4 regions of the Blautia sp. HCP3S3_C4 genome follow, and region 3 is predicted to be linked to each of the others. Evidence: predicted binding sites of a transcription regulator. Region 3 holds the regulator's gene; each other region holds the start of a gene.

Region 1 (4,993 bases), on a different contig from region 3:
CGGGATACTCATTTTCATAAAGACATCTTTTCTATGCTCCCGGTTAAACAAGTGCCTTTGGTATATCAATTCGTTGGACAGCTTTATAATATCTGTATTTCCTATAGTTTCTGCCATATTACTCCTCCTTTATTTAAAATAAGGGAAGCAACAGACTGTCACTTCCCTTCGTAAAAGAGAATGGATTATTTTAATAGCCCATTTCCGGTTGTGCCGGCATTGCAGGTGCTTTTTCCTTAATATTTGCCACAGCAGCCTCCGTTGTTAATAAGGTTGATGACACACTAATCGCATTGGAAAGTGCACTTCTTGTAACCTTGACAGGATCAATAATTCCTGCATCGACCATATTGACGTACTGTTCAGAAATTGCATCAAAGCCTATGCCCTCATCTGACTCCTTTACCTTATTGATGATGACAGCACCCTCTAGGCCTGCATTTTCAGCAATGGCACGAAGCGGAGCCTCCAATGCCTTGGCTACAATCTCTGCTCCTGTTCTCTCATCACCCTCCATGCTTGATATCATGTCATATACTGCCTTTTGTGCGTGAACATAAGCAGATCCGCCGCCACTGATGATGCCCTCTGACACAGCAGCCCTAGTGGCATTTAATGCATCCTCTATACGATACTTAGCTTCCTTCATCTCTGTTTCAGTTGCGGCTCCAATCTTAATAACTGCAACACCACCGCCGAGCTTAGCCACCCGGTCTACCAGCTTATCCCTGTCGTACTCAGAAGCATCTGCAGCCTGTCTCTTAATCATTGCGATTCTTTCTTCAATGTCCTGTTTCTTGCCCTCGCCATCCACGATGGTTGTATGTTCCTTTGTTACTTTAACTGATTTAGTCTGTCCAAGCATATCAACTGTGATATCCTTTAATTGCATGCCAAGGTCATCGAGTACTGCCTGTCCACCTGTCAGAATTGCAATATCCTTTAACATCTCCTTACGACCATCACCATACCCCGGTGCCTTTACAGCTACGACCTTGAGTGTGCCTCTCAACCTGTTTACGATTAGTGTTGTAAGTGCTTCACCCTCTACGTCATCTGCAATAATCAGCATTTCTCTTCCCTGCTGCATTACCTGCTCCAATATAGGAAGAATATCCTTTATATTAGATATCTTTTTGTCCGTAATCAAAATGTATGGATGATTCATATTAGCTATCATCTTTTCTTTATCATCACACATGTAAGCAGATAAATAACCGTTGTCAAACTGCATTCCCTCTACAACCTCTATCTCTGTCTGCATCGTCTTTGATTCTTCTATTGTGATGACGCCATTCTCTCCAACCTTTTCCATTGCATCGGCAATCATTGTTCCGACTTCATCATTACCTGCAGATATTGCAGCAACCTTTGCAATGTGATCTTTTCCGGTTACAGGCTTGCTCATTTTAACCAGTGCTTCAATAGTTGTATCTGCTGCTTTCTTCATTCCTTTTCGCAAAATAATTGGATTTGCACCTGCTGCTATATTTTTCATACCCTCGCCTACTAGAGCCTGTGCCAAAACAGTTGCCGTTGTCGTGCCGTCTCCTGCAATGTCATTCGTTTTGGTTGCGACCTCTTTCACAAGTTGTGCACCCATATTCTCATAAGGATCTTCCAGTTCAATCTCCTTTGCAATCGTAACACCATCGTTCGTAATCAAAGGAGTTCCGTAAGATTTATCCAATACAACGTTACGTCCCTTAGGTCCGATTGTCACCTTTACTGTATCTGCCAGCTTATCAACGCCTGCTTCCATCTTTTTTCTTGCATCGATATCAAACAAAATTTCCTTTGCCATGTTAATTCCTTCTTTCTACATATAAAATAACTGTATTTTTATTTTACTACTCCACAATTGCAATAATATCGGACTGATTTACGATGATATATTCCTCATCCTCCAACTTAACATCTGTACCGGAATACTGAGAATAAATCACACGGTCGCCTTCTTTTACCTGCATTTCTGTTTTCTTTCCATTCTTTTCACTTCCAGGTCCTACTGCAATGACAACAGCTGTCTGTGGCTTTTCTTTTGCACTATCCGGTAATATAATTCCGGACTGGGTTTTTTCTTCTGCTTCCTGCTGTTTTAAAACAACACGCTCTCCTAATGGTTTTAACTGCATAATCATTACCTCTTTTCTTTATTGTTAGCACTCTTTTGTATTGAGTGCTACTTATTTTGTAAAAAATATATGCTTCATATGAAGCATATATAAACAGTTTGTTTCCAAACTGTTTGTTTAAAAAGGATTATAGCACATAAAAAACCTATGTCAACCCATTTTTTCAAAAGAAATAAAAAAATTGCACACCGATTACTCGGTGTAACAATTCCTAGTCATTCTCCAACAATCTGTCTATATTATGACTAATCTGCTCAGACACCCGGTTAAATACCGCCAAAGAACTTTCATCAATTCCTTCCACCACCTTGGCGGTTAACTCTGCCCAGAGAATCTCCATTTCCTGACAAAGATGTTCCGACGCATCAGTCAGCTCATATTTCACATATCTACGATCTTTATCATCTCTTTTGCATACAATGTATCCTTGTTTAACAAGATTCTCTAAAGTAGTAGACATATGACCTTTATTCATCTGCGTGTACCGACATATATCCGTCAATGTTGTTATATCATCATAATGAGATAGCAAATAAACAACTTCCAGTTCCAATCTGTTTAGGTTTGTCTTATTTTTTACATCAACCATAGCTTTTTCAAGAAGACGATTAAACTTTCCACCTCTCAAATTTTTTTCAATATTCATCAAAATTTCACTCCTATTTTGTTTTTACTCTTTTTACAAAATATCAAATTAATCCATCAAAATTTTTTTCATGGGACATCTTATCGTTTATCATATCATATCGCCTACATTTTTTCCACATAAACCACCCCAGTATTTCACTGCCCGAGTGCCATCAAATCCTATTTCTATACTCTTACTTCAAATCCGTTCTTGAACATGAATCTTATATCGTCCTTGGATTTCACAATCACTTCCTGTACAAGACTGCTCCAAATCCCGGCATCGAACTCGCAGGTTATGACGTCCTGCTTTTCCAAAGTGCGAATGAATCCTTTAAACAATTCTCGCTTTGCCTTCTTGCTTTCAATCTGCTCTGCGATATCATCATACCCAGCCTGCTTTGCTTTTCGGTGCGGCTTTTTCAACAATGTACAAACCCTCTCGAAGCTTTTCCAACGTCGTCCTCTCGTCCGTATTCCAGCAAGCACGAAAAGCATACTCAAACGAAAATATCATATCACAGGCACGTTCCCAAACCTGCGTAAACAGTTTTTCATCCAGCGGGGTATTATCATCATTTTGATAGGAATTCACATATGATGTTCTGTTTAATGTTATTCCCCATTTGTTATCAAGCCCTTCCAATTCTTTTGCAAGAAAAGCCCGATCCTTTTCGCTTAATTCTGCTAATGTACCGTGTTCATCAGCCACCTGCGGTCCCCATATAATCAATTCTTCAAACATAACCCCTCCTATTGCTTGCTATTCAAATACTCCACCAATTCCGCAACCGTTGTGACCGGGTTACTTTCTCTGGACAGAATTTCTGTATGTTCGGCTTGCAGCACAGACACTCGTTTCTTTGCCCGGTCAATGGCTGCTTCCTGCAGCGGCTTCAACTGCTCATACACTTCTTTGTTTTTCTCATACTGCTCCAACCTGCCCTTTTTCTTCAGCAGCTTAATTGCAGCTTCGCAATTCTCAACGGGTGTGGTCTGGTTATTGAAATGCAGCAGAAACCATACCTCAAAGGACGGATTGGAGAAAGCAATCTGATACCCTTCCTTGATTGCCACCTGCTTTGCCTTTGAAAGCATGGCATTCGTATTATCATCACGATCAAATACGCACCAGATCATATCTCCCTCATCCGGATAGTATGGGCTGTACCCGATGGTTGCCCGTGCCTTCTGCACCAGCTTATCCGCTGATTTATACTGCGACGGGATAGGTACAATATCAATGTTGCATTCTCTGCTGCGGAACTTTTTGAAATACCGGATTTCCGTTTCTGAACCCTCGCAGATCAGATACACCACCGGATTCCTCTTTCTTCTGCCGGACGCTTTGCGCTCGATTTCTTTAATTCTTCCCATCTCAGATACCTCCTCCGATGAACGGAATTGCACCATATCTACCCTGCAGGTATCCTTTGGCGATGTTCTCCTCTTTTCTAGGAGAAAACTCGGTCAAAGCGTAAATGTCTGTCTGCATACTCTTTTCATCTTTCTCTGCAAACCATATCTGATCACGGCGAAGCAATTTCAAATCCAGCAGCCCCGTATCGTGGGTGGTAAAAACCAACTGTGCATGATTCTGGTTGATGGTCTGATCCTGAATCATTTCAATCAGATGCCGGGTAAGCAGGGGGTGCATACTTGCTTCAATTTCATCCACCACCAGCACCGCACCGGAATTCATCGCATCCATCCACAAGCCGATTCTTGAAAAGAAGCGCTGTGTTCCCACCGATTCCTGTCCGAGCTGCAAGGTATATTGCTTTTGATTGCCGTTATCATCAGTCAACTGATGCACCGTAGAAACAATCGGTTTCTCCTTTGTCCCGGACAGAATCACATTGCAGATGCCGAGATCTGCAAGCATCATTTCCTTCACAACATTCTTCTTGTCCTCGCCGCCTTTCCGGATTGCGTCAATGGTGGTTTCATTGGAAACCCCTGTTGTAATCAATCCACGGATTTTCTGCTGAAACCATAAATACGCCTTTTCCGTCTGGGCGCAGTTCCACTCGTTGGAGCTTGTGAGATACAATCTGTTTTCGGAGGTACGTCCGGCAAGTGTAAGCTGCTCCTGGACACTCTCCCGAAATTCATACCTGTCTTTCTCTCTGGAGAAAACCAACGCTTCTCTACCATTTGGCCAGTGATAAAGGTACTCACTTATAATCCTGTCTTTATTAAAGGAGAAGCCATAGGCATACTTGATGCCG
Region 2 (4,993 bases), on a different contig from region 3:
GATGACCAAAATGGTGGTGTTTGATACAGAAATTCTTGCTGAGGTGCCTATGATCTATGCGATCATTCTGCTGCAGGATACCACACAGAGACATGAACGGGATGAGCAGGAACAGGCGCGCCTTCAGGCAGCATTCAATGAGATGCGTGCCGAGAGCAGGGCAAAAACCAATTTCCTCAGTCGTATGAGCCATGATATCAGGACACCTTTGAATGGTATTATTGGTCTGTTAAAGATTGACGAGACCCATTTTGAGGATAAAGCACTGATACGGGAAAATCATAAAAAGATGAAGATAGCAGCGGATCATCTGCTCTCCCTTATCAATGATGTTCTGCAGATGAGTAAAATAGAGGAAGGTCATATTGTTCTGACACATGAATATATCTGCCTCAAAGACTTGATCTATGAGATTGAGAGCATTATCACGCACAGGGCAGCAGATGAGGACATTCAGTGGATTTATGAGAAAAATAAGGAGGATATTCCTTATCCGTATGTCTATGGAAGCTCACTGCATCTTCGTCAGATTTTTCTGAATATCTATGGAAACTGTATTAAGTATAACCGACCGGGAGGAAAGATTACTACGGTAATGGAGGCAGCAGATGTACATGATGGAATCTGTACATACAGATGGACGATTTCTGATACAGGTATAGGGATGAGTGCAGAGTTCCTGAGCCGCATTTTTGATCCGTTTTCACAGGAAAAAACAGATGCCCGGAGTGTTTATCAGGGAACCGGTCTGGGAATGGCGATCACTAAGGGATTGATTGAGCAGATGAATGGAAGTATTGAAGTGACAAGTCAGGTGGGCGTTGGAACTGTGTTTGTCATTACCATTCCATTTGAGATTGCCCGGGAACAGAAAAAGGATAAGGAAATTGCAGAGAAATATGATATTCGTGGACTGCATCTGCTGGCAGCCGAGGATAATGAGCTTAATGCAGAAATCGTAGAAATGCTGCTGACAGATGACGGTGCGAAGGTTACAGTTGTAGAAAACGGCAGACAGGCAGTGGAGCACTTCGAAAGTAATCCTCCGGGAACCTTTGATGCCATATTAATGGATTTTATGATGCCTGTTATGGATGGGATTGCAGCAACAAAAGCCATACGTGCCATGGACCGGCCGGATGCAAAAACAATTCCGATCATTGCAATGACTGCAAACGCATTTGAGGAAGATGCCAAAAGATGTCTCGCAGCCGGCATGACCGCACATCTGGCAAAACCATTTCAGATAGAAGATGTAGAGAAAACTATTGTGGAGTGCTGCGGAAAGTAATGTCATTTGTAAGGTCTGTTGTTATGAGTAAGTTATCATAAATAGAGTTAAAAGTCTGGATGACAAAATATGAGCAGAGAAAGGCGTAAGTCACAGAAATGTGGGTTGCGTCTTTTTTTTGCCGGTTCACAATTCACAAATTCTTCACAAAAAAATTAGCACTCACCTCTTGACAGTGCTAATAATAAGTGTTATATTACAGCTAGAACAAAGGAAGGGGAACAAAAAGAGAACAAAGAAATAAGTTCCATGAGATTCCGAATAACCTAAGTTCCAAAGAAACAAGGTAAAGATGCATAACTGAGAGTCCATCATATACAGATGGACGGTATAGAAAAGGAGAGATGACTTATGTTGATGCCTAGTATTTTTGGAGAAAATTTATTTGATGACTTTTTTGGAGATTTTCCATTTTATTATGATGACAGAGCAATGAAAGATACAGAGAAGAAACTTTACGGACGCAGAGCCAGCCATATAATGAAAACTGATATCAAGGAAACAGATAAAGGCTATGAACTGGTCGTAGATCTTCCGGGATTTACCAAAGATGAAGTAAAGGCTGACCTGGAGAATGGTTATCTGACTATCAGCGCAGAGAAAGGCCTGGACAAAGATGAGCAGGAGAAAGAGACAGGACGTTATATCCGTAAGGAACGTTACGCAGGTGCCTGCAGCCGTAGCTTCTATGTAGGTAAAGAAGTTGAGAAAGAAGACATTAAAGCAGAATTCAAACATGGTATCCTCACATTATTTGTACCAAAGAAAGAAGCAAAACCAGCAGTAGAACAGAAGAAAACAATTGCCATTGAAGGCTGATGAATAAATATTCTGACTGACCCGTTAAGGGTCAGCCAGAGATTAAAAACAGATATAAAAATAAAAGCTTACACTAAAAGATTGAAAATAAAAGGTTGAAAAAACCTGTAAAGATAGATTTGGAAAGTAAATCTGGTGAACAGATTTGACATATATAAAATATATTAGAAAAGGAGATATGACTTATGTTAATGCCTAGTATTTTTGGAGAAAATTTATTTGATGACTTTTTTGGAGATTTCCCATTCTATTATGATGACAGAGCAATGAAGGATGCAGAGAAGAAACTTTATGGACATAAAGCAAATCATGTAATGAAAACTGATATCAAGGAAATGAATAACGGATACGAACTGATTGTAGATCTTCCAGGATTTAAGAAAGATGAAGTTCATGCAGCACTTGAAAATGGTTATCTGACCATCAGTGCAGAGAAAGGTCTGGATAAAGATGAGAAGGAAAAAGAGACAGGACGTTATATCCGCAGAGAACGTTATGCAGGTGCCTGCAGTCGTAGCTTCTATGTAGGTAAAGAAGTACATCAGGACGACATCAAAGCAGAATTCAAACATGGTATCCTGACATTATTTGTTCCGAAGAAAGAAGCAAAGCCAGCAGTGGAACAGAAGCACAGCATCTCCATTGAAGGATAATAGATGTTAAGTTACAGCAACGGGAGGTCAAATCTTTTGGCTTCCCGTTGTTTGCATAATGAGGATTGCAGAAATATGAAGTCAGGAATGATTGCGTTAGAATGTGTTTATGAAGGAAGGTGATGATATTGAAAAGAGACTACTATGAAGTTCTGGGCGTGAACAAAAATGCGGATGCAGCAACGATTAAGAAAGCATACAGAAAACTGGCCAAGAAATATCATCCGGACAGCAATGAGGGAAACGCTTCGGCAGCAGAGCATTTTAAGGAAGTAAACGAAGCCTATGATGTTCTGAGTGATGAGAAGAAGCGTAAACTGTATGATCAGTTTGGTCACGCTGCTTTTGAAGAAGGTGCCGGTAATTATGGAAATGCACAGGGCAGCCCGTTTGGCAGCGGTTTTGGCGGAGCACAGGGCAATCCATTTGGCGGTGGTTTCCATGGCTCATACAGTGATGGCAATGGTTATCATGAATATCATTTTGAGAATGGCGAAGATATGGATGATATCCTGAAGAATCTCTTTGGTGGTGGATTTAAGAAGAGTAAATCATCCAGTGGTTTCGGAAGCAACGGTTTCGCTGGAAGTGGATTTCATGGAAGTGGTTTTGGTGGATTCGGAAGCAATGGAACTGGCGGCTTCGGCAGTGGCTTTGGTACAGGTGGAAGTGATTTCCGCAGTCAGGGCTTTGGCGGTTCTTACAGCAGCAAAGGTGAGGATCTTCATGCAGAGGTTACTGTCAGCTTTGATGAAGCTGCTTTTGGCGGTAAGAAGGTTATCCGCCTGCAGAGCAGCAACGGTGGCGTCCAGAACTATGAAGTCAATATTCCGGCAGGTATTGAATCCGGTAAATCTATCAGACTTAAGGGAAAAGGCTATCCGGGAGTCGGCGGAGGTGAAGCCGGTGACCTGCTTCTGAAAGTAAATGTTCAGGATAAACCGGGATATAAACGGGAAGGCAGAGATGTTTATACAACTGTAAATATCCCATTTACAACAGCAGTATTTGGTGGTGAGGCGAAGGTTCACACCATTTACGGTGATGTTCTCTGTAACATCAAACCGGGTACTCAGTCCGGAACGAAGATACGTCTGAGAGGCAAAGGTATTGTTGCAATGAATAATCCGTCTGTACACGGTGATGAATATGCAACTGTACAGATTGAAGTTCCGACAAACCTGACACCGGAAGCAAGACGGAAACTGAAAGAATTCGAACAGGAATGTAATGGAAACCGCAGAAGCCGTGGATTTGGCAGCGGGAGTGCGGCGTGAAGAGTAATCAGAAATATTTTTGAACATATAGTGAATCAATTTTACAGAGAAACGAAAAGGATACATGCACAGTAACATTACCGTGTATGTATCCTTTTAGCATAATAGGGAAAAATATTCTATGAGCTTTTTCTGATATAGAATATTGTTTATCTGGGTTCTTTTCCATCACGGAAGAGCATCATCATTTCCTTGGTCAGGCTGATATTATTGCCCTGATCCGGGATTTTGTCACGTTCTACCCACTGTGCCATGGAGAGTTCTTCATGGTCAACGGTCAGGGTATCATCACCGTCTACATCACAGAAGAATCCAAACAGCAGAGAGCCGCTGAAGGACCATGGCTGGCTCTTGTAGTAGCGGAGATTTTTGACTTTCAGACCTACTTCTTCCATCACTTCTCTGTGAACAGTCTCCTCAATTGTTTCTCCGATTTCTGCAAAGCCTGCAATGAGAGCGTAGCGTTTGAATCGACGTCCTTCATATTTGGACAGGATGATTTTATTTCCGTTTGTGATCCCTACAATAACTGCAGGACACAGAACAGGATATTCCTGATTGCCGCAGGAAGGGCATTCCATCATACGTTCTTTCTGACTGTGAACCATTGGCTTTCCACAGCAGCCACAGTATCTGCGCTTGCTGTACCACTGGAAAAGCTGATGTCCTGTAATTCCTGCAAATGCAAGATGCTGTGGCTGAGCGGTCCGAAGAATCCGTACATCCTGAAATTCATAGTCCGGAAGCAGAGAGGTATCCAGCTCCGGGATCAGGTAGAAACGCTGATCATCTATGGAAAACAGATAAATAAAATTGCTGTAAAGATCAGCGATCTTTTCCTCCAACTCCCGGAAACGTGGGAAAGTAATATCTGCATCCCGTTCCTGGCGGGGAAGAAGTATACTGCCTTTTTCGTATGCAAGGATAAAGCAATCTTTATCCGGGGCAGAAGG
Region 3 (4,993 bases):
CACCAACCAGAAGTACCTGGCCAAGTTCAGATGCTGTGATACCTGCATCAGAAAGTGCACGACGTACCGGTTCAGCTGTCATTTCTACTAATTCATGTGTTAATTCATCAAATTTAGCTCTTGTAAGGTTCATATCGAAGTGTTTCGGGCCTTCTGCTGTAGCTGTGATGAATGGCAGATTGATGTTTGTAGTTGTTGCGGAAGAAAGCTCTTTCTTTGCTTTCTCTGCAGCTTCTTTTAATCTCTGAAGTGCCATCTTATCATTGCTTAAGTCAACGCCTTCTGCTTTCTTGAACTCAGCAAGCATATAATCTGTGATCTTCTGGTCGAAGTCATCGCCACCAAGACGGTTGTTACCAGCTGTGGAAAGAACTTCGATAACGCCATCACCGATCTCGATAACGGATACATCGAATGTACCGCCACCTAAGTCGTATACCATAATCTTCTGTTCTTTTTCATTGTCAAGACCATATGCAAGAGCTGCTGCTGTAGGCTCGTTGATGATACGTTTTACATCAAGACCTGCGATCTTACCTGCATCTTTTGTTGCCTGACGCTGAGCATCATTGAAATATGCAGGAACTGTGATAACTGCTTCTGTAACTTTCTCACCAAGGTATCCTTCTGCATCTTTTTTCAGTTTCTGAAGAATCATAGCGGAAATTTCCTGTGGGGAATATTTCTTGTCGTCGATTGTTACACGATAGTCAGTACCCATCTCTCTTTTAATGGAAGAGATTGTTCTCTCTGCGTTTGTTACTGCCTGACGTTTTGCAGGTTCACCTACAAGACGTTCTCCTGTTTTTGTGAAAGCAACAACTGATGGTGTTGTTCTTGCGCCTTCTGTATTAGCGATAACTGTTGGCTGTCCACCTTCCATTACAGCTACACAGCTGTTTGTTGTACCTAAGTCAATACCAATGATTTTTCCCATAATCTTGTTCCTCCTAATTTATTCTCAATTAATTTTGATATATTCTAAATTTATTAGTTGGCTACTTTTACCATACTGTGACGTACTACGAAATCCTTGTAAGTGTAACCTTTCTGGAATTCTTCTACCACAATATTCTCACCGGCTTCTTCATCCTCCACATGCATCACTGCGTTATGGAAGTTCGGATCAAATTCCTTACCGACTGCTTCAATTGGTTTCACACCCAGCTCATCTAATGTGGTGAGCAGCTGTTTGTAGATCATCTTCATTCCATCTGCGAAAGAATCTCCTTCCGGTGCCTGTGCAAGACCTCTCTCGAAGTTATCCACAACCGGAAGGATTTTCTCAACGATGTCCTTGGCTCCGATGATATACATGCTGGATTTCTCTTTCTCCGTTCTCTTACGGAAGTTATCGAACTCAGCCATGTTTCGTTTCAGTCTGTCTGTAAGTTCTTCGATCTGCTGTTCAAATTTATCTTTCTCTTTTTTCTTCTTGCCGAAGAAAGAAGCTTTTGATTTGCTGTCTTTAACATCATCCTGGGAAGCTTCCTCATCTCCGTCCTCTACCGGGATTTCTTCTGTTTCAGCTTCACCGTTTTCTACAACCTCAGGTTCATTTTCAACAGTTTCTTCTGTTACAGGAGTCTCTGTTGTCTCTTCTTCCTGAGCTGTGTTCTTTGTTTCTTCTGACACTCTCTATTACCGCCTTTCTAACTCTCTTTCTTAATCAGTTCGTCCAGCTGGACTTTCAAAGCCTTCAGGCTGTCAACTACATTTGCGTAATCCATACGCTTAGGACCGATGATACCGATAGTGCCATGCAATCCCTTTCCAAGCTCGTAAGTGGCTGTGACCACACTGCAGTCCTTCATAGTCTGCACCGGCATCTCATCACCAATGTATACCTGAATTCCTGTGTTCTCTGTATCAGACATTCTCTCTTTTACCAGGTCTACCAGATCCTGCTTTTCTTCAAATGCTGAAATCAGCCCGCTCGCTTTACTTGTGTCTGCAAGCTCCGGATACTTGAAAATGTTTGTTGCTCCTGAAGTATATATCTGCATATCGTCTTCATCTACCTGAATGGTATCTGCCACTGCATCAAGGACTGTACCAACTACAGAACTGTGAGCACCAGCCTGTTCCTTGAGGCGGGCGATCATTCCCAGGTTGATATCCTGGATCGGTACGCCATTTAAATTGGTATTAAGAAGAAGATTTAATTTCAGGATTGTCTGATCGTCCATCTCCCCGTCCAGATCAATGATCTGGTTTCGGATGACATTGTTATCACTCACTACTACTGCCACAAGCTGAAGGGGTGTTACACGTGAAAGCTGAATGAATTTAATCTTGCTTCCGCTGTACTGTGGAACAGAGATCATTGTTGCATAATTAGTATTGGAGGCAAGCACCTTCGCTACCTGTTTCAGCATTTTATCCAGTTTGTCAGTTTTCTCGATCATGAAATCTCTGATTTCCTGTACCTCTGATTCCTTTTCTTTCATCAACTCGTCTACGTAGAGGCGATAACCCTTATCAGAAGGAATTCTTCCGGCTGAGGTGTGGGGCTGTACGATATATCCCATATCTGTCAGATCTGACATCTCATTCCGGATGGTGGCAGAGCTTACATTTAAATCTGCAAACTTGGAAATGGTCCGGGAACCCACCGGTTCGCCTGTTTCCATGTAGGTTTTGATGATGGCTTTTAGTATTTTCTTTTTACGATCATCTAATACCTGATCCATGAAATTCCACTCCTTTGCTGCCTTTGTTTTCGGGCTGTTAGCACTCAACTTTTAGGAGTGCTAACAGCTTATGCTCATAAGATAGCACTCTTGATTGGGTTTGTCAATATTATTTTGTGAATTTTTTGTTATTTTATGAACAATGGGGATTATTAAGATTATGTTATAGAAAGGGACGCTAGGAGAAATTATTAATATTGTGTGCGGTTTCGGACGCTAAGAGATACTATAGCAGTCCTAGTAAATAATGCATTTAAGACAGTTCAGCAGAGTGCGAAAGACAAGGAAGATATCTGCAGGCGTGCTGACGCACGGCAAAGATATCTGACGCAGGATTTCACACTCTGATGGGCTGGATTAAGAAACATTATTTGTCTAGTGTATCCAGGTTCTTTTTCAGGTCGATCATTTTATCGCGGAGTTCTGCAGCTTGTTCGAAGTTGAGATCTGCGGCTGCGGCGCGCATTTGTTTTTCTACCTGGGCGATGAGTTTGGTGAGTTCTGTACGGGTCATGGACTCTGGGTCTTTCTGGAGTCGGACTTCGGTTTCGGCTACTGCTTTGGATACGGCGATGAGATCGCGGACTGCTTTTTTGATAGTAGTCGGAGTAATTCCGTGTTCTTTGTTGTAGGCTTCCTGAATGGTTCGGCGGCGGTTGGTTTCGGTGATGGCTTTGTGCATGGAATCGGTCATGTTGTCTGCGTACATGATCACGTGACCTTCGCTATTTCGGGCAGCTCGTCCGATGGTCTGGATGAGGGAGGTTTCGGAACGGAGGAAACCTTCTTTGTCTGCATCCAGGATTGCTACCAGGGTGATTTCCGGGATGTCCAGGCCTTCTCGAAGGAGGTTGATTCCTACCAGGACATCAAAAACATCCAGACGCATATCCCGGATGATGCGGGCACGCTCTAAGGTATCAATATCGGAATGGAGGTAACGGACTCTGATTCCTACTTCTTTCATATATTCTGTTAGGTCTTCTGCCATTCGTTTGGTGAGGGTGGTAATCAGGATTTTGTGTTTCTTTGACACTTCTTTATTTACTTCCCCGATCAGGTCGTCAATCTGTCCTTCAATGGGGCGGACTTCTACCTTCGGATCCAGAAGTCCGGTTGGACGGATGATCTGTTCTGCGCGGAGGAGTTCGTGATCATACTCATATTGTCCCGGAGTGGCAGATACAAACATGACCTGATCCAGTTTGGATTCGAATTCCTCGAAGCTTAAGGGGCGGTTATCTTTGGCTGAAGGAAGCCGGAATCCGTAGTCTACCAGCGTCTGCTTCCTGCTCTGGTCACCGGCATACATTCCTCCTACCTGAGGTACTGTGATATGAGATTCATCTATAATAAGTAAGAAGTCATCTCCAAAATAGTCCAGCAGTGTGTATGGCGGCTGTCCGGGCTTTAATCCTGACAGATGTCTGGAATAATTTTCGATTCCTGAACAGAATCCAGTTTCTTTCATCATTTCAATGTCGAAATTGGTGCGTTCTGAGATTCGCTGGGCTTCCAGAAGCTTGTCCTCGCTTTTGAAATACTCTACACGTTCTTTTAATTCTTCTTCTATGGCTACGGCTGCTTTCTGGATCTGTTCTGCAGGCACTACATAGTGGGACGCAGGGAAAATGCTGATATGAGAACGCTGGCATTTGATTTCTCCTGTCAATATATCAATTTCTGAAATACGGTCAATCTCATCTCCGAAAAATTCTACTCTCACGGCTGTGTCGGAGCTGTTGGCAGGGAAAATTTCCAGGGTATCTCCACGGACACGGAAGGTACTTCGGTGGAAGTCCATCTCATTTCTGGTATATTGAATGTCGATCAGTTCCCGGATTACCTCATCCCGGTCTTTGGTCATTCCCGGACGCAGGGAAATCATCATGTCAAAGAATTCCTGAGGGGAACCCAGTCCGTAGATACAGGAAACGGAGGAAATGACCACTACGTCTTTCCGCTCTGACATTGCGGCTGTGGCAGAGAGACGGAGTTTGTCAATCTCGTCATTGATGGAGGAGTCTTTGGCAATATAGGTGTCTGAAGACGGGACATAAGCCTCCGGCTGATAGTAGTCATAATAGGAGACAAAATATTCCACTGCGTTCTCAGGGAAGAATTCCTTAAACTCACCGTACAGCTGTGCTGCAAGTGTTTTATTGTGCGCAAGTACCAAAGTTGGCTTATTTAACTGGGCGATAACGTTCGCCATGGTGAAGGTCTTACCGGAACCTGTGACACCCAGCAAAGTCTCGAACTGGTTGCCTTCTTTGAATCCTTTGACCAGTTTCTCAATT
Region 4 (4,993 bases), on a different contig from region 3:
TTTATTCTTAACGATTTAGTCTTTTTTGCTAATACTTTTTGGTCTTATCTTATGTATTTTTGCAAATTGTACTGATTTCAAAACACACTTGTCTTTCCGGTGCTTACAGAAGGTATTTGATTTTATACAGAAAAATGCTCCCCGACAGCAATTCCCGCTGTCAGAGAGCATTTCGCATATTTCTTATATGAACTGATTGGTTGCTTCATCATACTCATAGTCGATGGAATGCATCTTCGCCACCAGTTCGTCTTTCTTCAATCCTCTGCATGTGCAGAGTGCTTCCAGGGAATCATAGTAATCCCTGAGCTGAGTATTCACATAACTCAGCAGAATCATTGGATCTTTGGGTATCATTTAGTTTCCGTCCTTTACCGTAACAATGAATTCCCCATTCTGAACATCCAGCACCAGAGTATCACCTGCGTGAACATCTCCGGACAAAATCTTTCGTGCCGCAAGAGTCTCCACATATTTCTGCAGATAACGTTTCAGCGGACGTGCACCATATACCGGGTCATAGCCATTCTCGATAACCTGATCCTTGGCTGCATCTGTCAGTTCTAGGGAAAGCTCCTGGTCTGCAAGACGTTTGTCAAGCTCGCCGACCATCAAGTCTACTATCTTACCAATATTGGATTTTGTCAAGGGCTTGAACATAATTATTTCATCCAGACGGTTCAGGAATTCCGGACGGAAATGACCTCTCAGGTCATCCATAACCTGGCTCTGAGCCTCAGGTTTGATCTCTCCATTCTCATCAATACCATCCAGCAGATACGGAGAACCGATGTTGGAAGTCATGATAAGAATTGTATTCTTAAAGTCAACTGTACGTCCCTGAGAATCTGTGATACGTCCATCATCCAGTACCTGCAACAGTACGTTAAACACATCCGGATGTGCTTTCTCAATCTCATCGAAAAGTACAACACTGTATGGTTTACGGCGGACTGCCTCAGTAAGCTGGCCGCCCTCCTCATATCCTACATATCCGGGAGGCGCTCCGATCAGTCTGGATACAGAATACTTCTCCATGTATTCACTCATATCAATTCTGACCATATTCTGTTCATCATCAAACAGATTCTCTGCCAGAGTTTTGGCAAGCTCTGTCTTACCTACACCTGTAGGACCAAGGAACAGGAAGGAACCGATAGGTTTGGTCGGATCCTTGATGCCGGCTTTGGAACGAAGGATTGCATCTGTAACCCTCTTCACACCTTCATCCTGGCCTACAACTCTCTTGTGAAGCTGATCTTCCAGAGCAAGGAGTTTGGCTCTCTCGCCTTCTGTCAGTCTTGTTACAGGAATACCGGTCCATCTGGAAATAATCCTTGCGATCTCATCATCAGTAACTGCCTCATGAACCAGACTTCTGTCACTTTCTTTCACACTCTTTTCTTCGATTTCCAGCTGCTGCTGTAATTTCGGAAGTTCGCCGTACTGTAACTGTGCAGCCTTCTCCAGATCATAATTCTGTTTTGCTTTCTGGATCTGCTTATTCACATCCTCGATCTGCTCACGAAGCTTCTGTAATTTTTCTACAGAATGCTTCTCATTATCCCACTGTGCTTTCTGTGTATTAAAGGTATCACGAAGCTCTGCCAGCTCCTTCTGAAGTGTTTCCAGACGTTCCTTACTCAGGTTATCTGTCTCTTTCTTCAGTGCAGATTCCTCGATCTCCAGCTGCATGATCTTACGGCGCTGTTCATCCAGCTCTGAAGGCATGGAGTCCAGCTCTGTCTTGATCAGGGCACAGGCCTCATCCACCAGGTCAATAGCCTTATCAGGAAGAAAACGGTCTGTGATATATCTATGTGAAAGTGTAGCTGCTGCAACCAGTGCACTGTCTGTAATCTTAACACCATGGAAGACCTCATATCTCTCCTTCAGACCACGAAGAATGGAAATGGTATCCTCCACTGTGGGCTCATCCACCATAACCGGCTGGAAACGACGTTCCAGAGCTGCATCTTTCTCAATATACTGACGGTACTCATCCAGAGTTGTGGCACCAATACAGTGAAGCTCACCTCTGGCAAGCATAGGCTTCAGCATATTGCTGGCATCCATAGCTCCATCTGTCTTACCTGCACCAACGATCAGATGTAACTCATCAATGAAAAGAATGATGTTTCCTTCACTCTTCTTTACTTCTTCAAGGACTGCTTTCAGACGTTCCTCAAACTCACCTCTGTATTTGGCACCTGCTACCAGAGCGCCCATGTCCAGGGCAAAAATCTTCTTATCCTTCAGACCTTCCGGCACATCCTCTGCCACGATTCGCTGTGCAAGGCCCTCGATTGCTGCAGTCTTACCTACACCAGGCTCACCGATAAGCACCGGATTGTTCTTGGTCTTACGTGAAAGGATTCTGATGATATTACGGATTTCCTCATCACGTCCGATCACAGGATCCAGCTTCTGGTTACGTGCCTTTTCGACTAAATCCTCGCCATATTTATTCAAAGTATCATAAGTAGCTTCCGGATTGTCACTGACTACACGCTGATTGCCTCGTACTGTAGAAAGTGCCTGCAGGAAACGCTCCTTAGTAATGCCAAATTCCTGAAACAGCTTCTTCATGCTCGGACTTGGATATCTTAATAAAGCAAGGAAGAGATGCTCTACAGAGACATATTCATCTCCCATTGCCTTTGCTTCATCCTCTGCACTGACCAGAGCCTTGTTCAGGTACTGTCCGACACGAAGTTCACCGCCGGATACCTTAACCCTGGCATCCAGTGCCTGATTCAGAGAATTTCTGAAATAATCTTTATCTATCTCCATCTTCTCGATCAGTTTAAGAATCAGGCTGTCTTCCTGTTCCAGCAAAGCATATAAAAGATGCTCCTCTTCCATCTCCTGATTGCCAAACTGATAAGCAACCTTCTCCAGATCCTGGACAGCCTGTACGGATTTCTGTGTAAATTTACTGATATTCATAGGCTAACCCTCCTCTTATATGAGAAATATCTCTCCCACAGGAGAAATATGTTGTTTTCTTTGTTCTGCATGTAATATAACACATGTTGTTAGCACTGTCAAGAGGTGAGTGCTAATTTTTTCAACTCCTCTAAAATTTTTCATTTACAGTTTTTGATTTCACTTAACGTTATATAAGTTCCTACGAAAAGATGTTTCTTATGTGTTGTACTGTTTCAGGAGTGCATCTAACAGGCGGTATGCTTCTTCACGATAATATTTGGAATGCTTTGCATGAAGCTCGTCCAGGTTGATGTTTGCAAAGATTTATGAATCGTATTGCTTTTCACACAGGAATAAGTATAATACATGAAGAAAAGGATGTGAAGGAGTAAGGAGTATGGAGCGTTTTCGACAGCGATATGGGATTGCTCTGACGAAAAAGAAATTGCAGGAGATCATCCTGATGCTGATGGCCTGGGAAGCGGTGTTTGCCTTTTCTTATCTGGGATACATTGAGCTTCCGGCCATTTCCACCACCACGTTGCACATTCTTGTGATTGTGGCGGCTATGATGCTGGGGGCACAGGGGAGTGTGCCGGTGGTATGCGTTTTTGTGGTCACGTCCATGTGGATCGGCACCTACAGCCTGTCCCAGCTCGACCGGATATTTTCTCCCTTTGCCAGCGGAATGCCCCTTGGATCCATAATGCTGGTATTTGCTCGCGTGCTGTTTGCGGCGAGAGCCGGTTGGCTCTTTGACCTTTATTTTCGGAAGCCTCGCATGTATGTCTATCTGGGCATTGCGGGGATTGCGGCTGCCAGCACCTTTCTTCATGGGCTGTGCGTTTTTGCCGCGTTATATTGCAGCTTCCCTATGCTGCGGCAAATGATTTTAGAGAATCTGTTTTCCTATCCCATATTTCGGGACTGGCTGTCCTATGTCCTGGCGATCATCGCCTGCTGCAGCATCCATTGGGTTCTGACTAGGAAGTCGGTGAAAAACAGATTGTCGCAGCTATGCGACTGTCCTCCGGCAATGCAAGAGTCCGGAAACCGGAAGCAGCTGATCTATTCGTAAACCGTTGCGGTAGTGGTGGGCATTCTGTGCATCCTGTTTCTGCGAAAGGCCATCTTCAAGGAGCTGTACCTGCAAGGCATAGATGTCAGCGAAAACCTGCACCAAAATATCACCGCCTTTTTGTTGCAAACGCTGGTGGCTCTGTTGGCGCTCTTTAGTGTTGTCAGCGTTCTGATTCAATGGATTTACGAGTATTATACGGCACAGCGGATTCGGATGAACAAAAAGCTGATGGAGCAGCGTATGAAAAGCTCCGTAGATGTTCTGACCGGCGTATTCAGTCGGCTGGCGTATCATGAGTGTCTGGAGCAGTACGCGGATTCCGTTCCGGCAGATCTGACCGTCTTTCTCATGGACATCAACGGCTTAAAGGGTGTCAACGATGCCCTGGGGCATGAGGCAGGGGACGAGCTGATATGCGGCGCTGCCCAATGTATCACCCAGGCGGTGGGGGATCGGGGGAAAATCTTCCGCATCGGTGGAGATGAGTTCGTAGTGCTGGGTCAAATGACCCAAGCCCAGGCGCAGGAAATTCTGGCGGCGCTGCAACGGATTGCGGCGGCCTGGTCCGGGACAAAGGTGGGGACGCTGAGTATTTCCTCCGGGTGTGCCTTTGCCGGCGACCATCCGGATTTGTCCGTAGAGCAGCTTACCAAGGCAGCAGATTTGTCCATGTATGCCCAGAAACAGGAATATTACCGGGCAAAGAAACTGTCCTCTGGCACACCCGTCTCTAGTGGGAACGGGGTGCGTCCATAAAAAGAAAAGGGATTTCTGCCATCCGGGCAATCAGTTGCCGGGGCAGAAATCCCTTTTTACGTGCCCAGCGAGGGCATGTTCTCTACTCGATTACTGTGCTCAGGTAATTTAATGGTGCCTGGCAGCATTACGTCTGAACATATTGTCAGCACACTAATCTCTTGGCGTTAAACCTACATACATATCTTTGTACTGTTTTGCACTCTTTTCCCAGGAAACATCTTT

Evidence for each region. Region 3 encodes HrcA, which represses chaperone genes, less so after heat shock. Its sites were predicted from a motif close to TGTTAGCACTCNNNNNNNNNGAGTGCTAACA; they were not measured.
Region 1: the regulator HrcA is predicted to act here: its motif matches at 2,158-2,188, upstream of groES (co-chaperone GroES).
Region 2: the regulator HrcA is predicted to act here: its motif matches at 1,445-1,475, upstream of ACTNC6_RS12755 (Hsp20/alpha crystallin family protein).
Region 4: the regulator HrcA is predicted to act here: its motif matches at 3,037-3,067, upstream of clpB (ATP-dependent chaperone ClpB).

The regions. Positions count from the first base shown of each region.
Region 1 covers NZ_JBQHWF010000012.1:3,413-8,405, reverse strand. The annotation lists gene ACTNC6_RS11345 (MarR family winged helix-turn-helix transcriptional regulator) at 1-117, opposite strand, end outside; gene groL (chaperonin GroEL) at 191-1,804, opposite strand; gene groES (co-chaperone GroES) at 1,851-2,135, opposite strand; gene ACTNC6_RS11330 (MarR family winged helix-turn-helix transcriptional regulator) at 2,347-2,781, opposite strand; gene ACTNC6_RS11325 (hypothetical protein) at 3,148-3,507, opposite strand; gene ACTNC6_RS11320 (RloB family protein) at 3,516-4,139, opposite strand; gene ACTNC6_RS11315 (AAA family ATPase) at 4,141-4,993, opposite strand, start outside.
Region 2 covers NZ_JBQHWF010000014.1:84,369-89,361, reverse strand. The annotation lists gene ACTNC6_RS12760 (ATP-binding protein) at 1-1,291, shown strand, start outside; gene ACTNC6_RS12755 (Hsp20/alpha crystallin family protein) at 1,643-2,110, shown strand; gene ACTNC6_RS12750 (Hsp20/alpha crystallin family protein) at 2,296-2,763, shown strand; gene ACTNC6_RS12745 (DnaJ C-terminal domain-containing protein) at 2,889-4,040, shown strand; gene nudC (NAD(+) diphosphatase) at 4,190-4,993, opposite strand, start outside.
Region 3 covers NZ_JBQHWF010000003.1:132,547-137,539, reverse strand. The annotation lists gene dnaK (molecular chaperone DnaK) at 1-937, opposite strand, end outside; gene grpE (nucleotide exchange factor GrpE) at 991-1,635, opposite strand; gene hrcA (heat-inducible transcriptional repressor HrcA) at 1,653-2,693, opposite strand; gene uvrB (excinuclease ABC subunit UvrB) at 3,061-4,993, opposite strand, start outside.
Region 4 covers NZ_JBQHWF010000001.1:390,976-395,968, reverse strand. The annotation lists gene ACTNC6_RS01805 (DUF4250 domain-containing protein) at 184-357, opposite strand; gene clpB (ATP-dependent chaperone ClpB) at 358-2,949, opposite strand; gene ACTNC6_RS01795 (hypothetical protein) at 3,329-4,009, shown strand; gene ACTNC6_RS01790 (GGDEF domain-containing protein) at 4,025-4,768, shown strand; gene ACTNC6_RS01785 (glycogen synthase) at 4,922-4,993, opposite strand, start outside.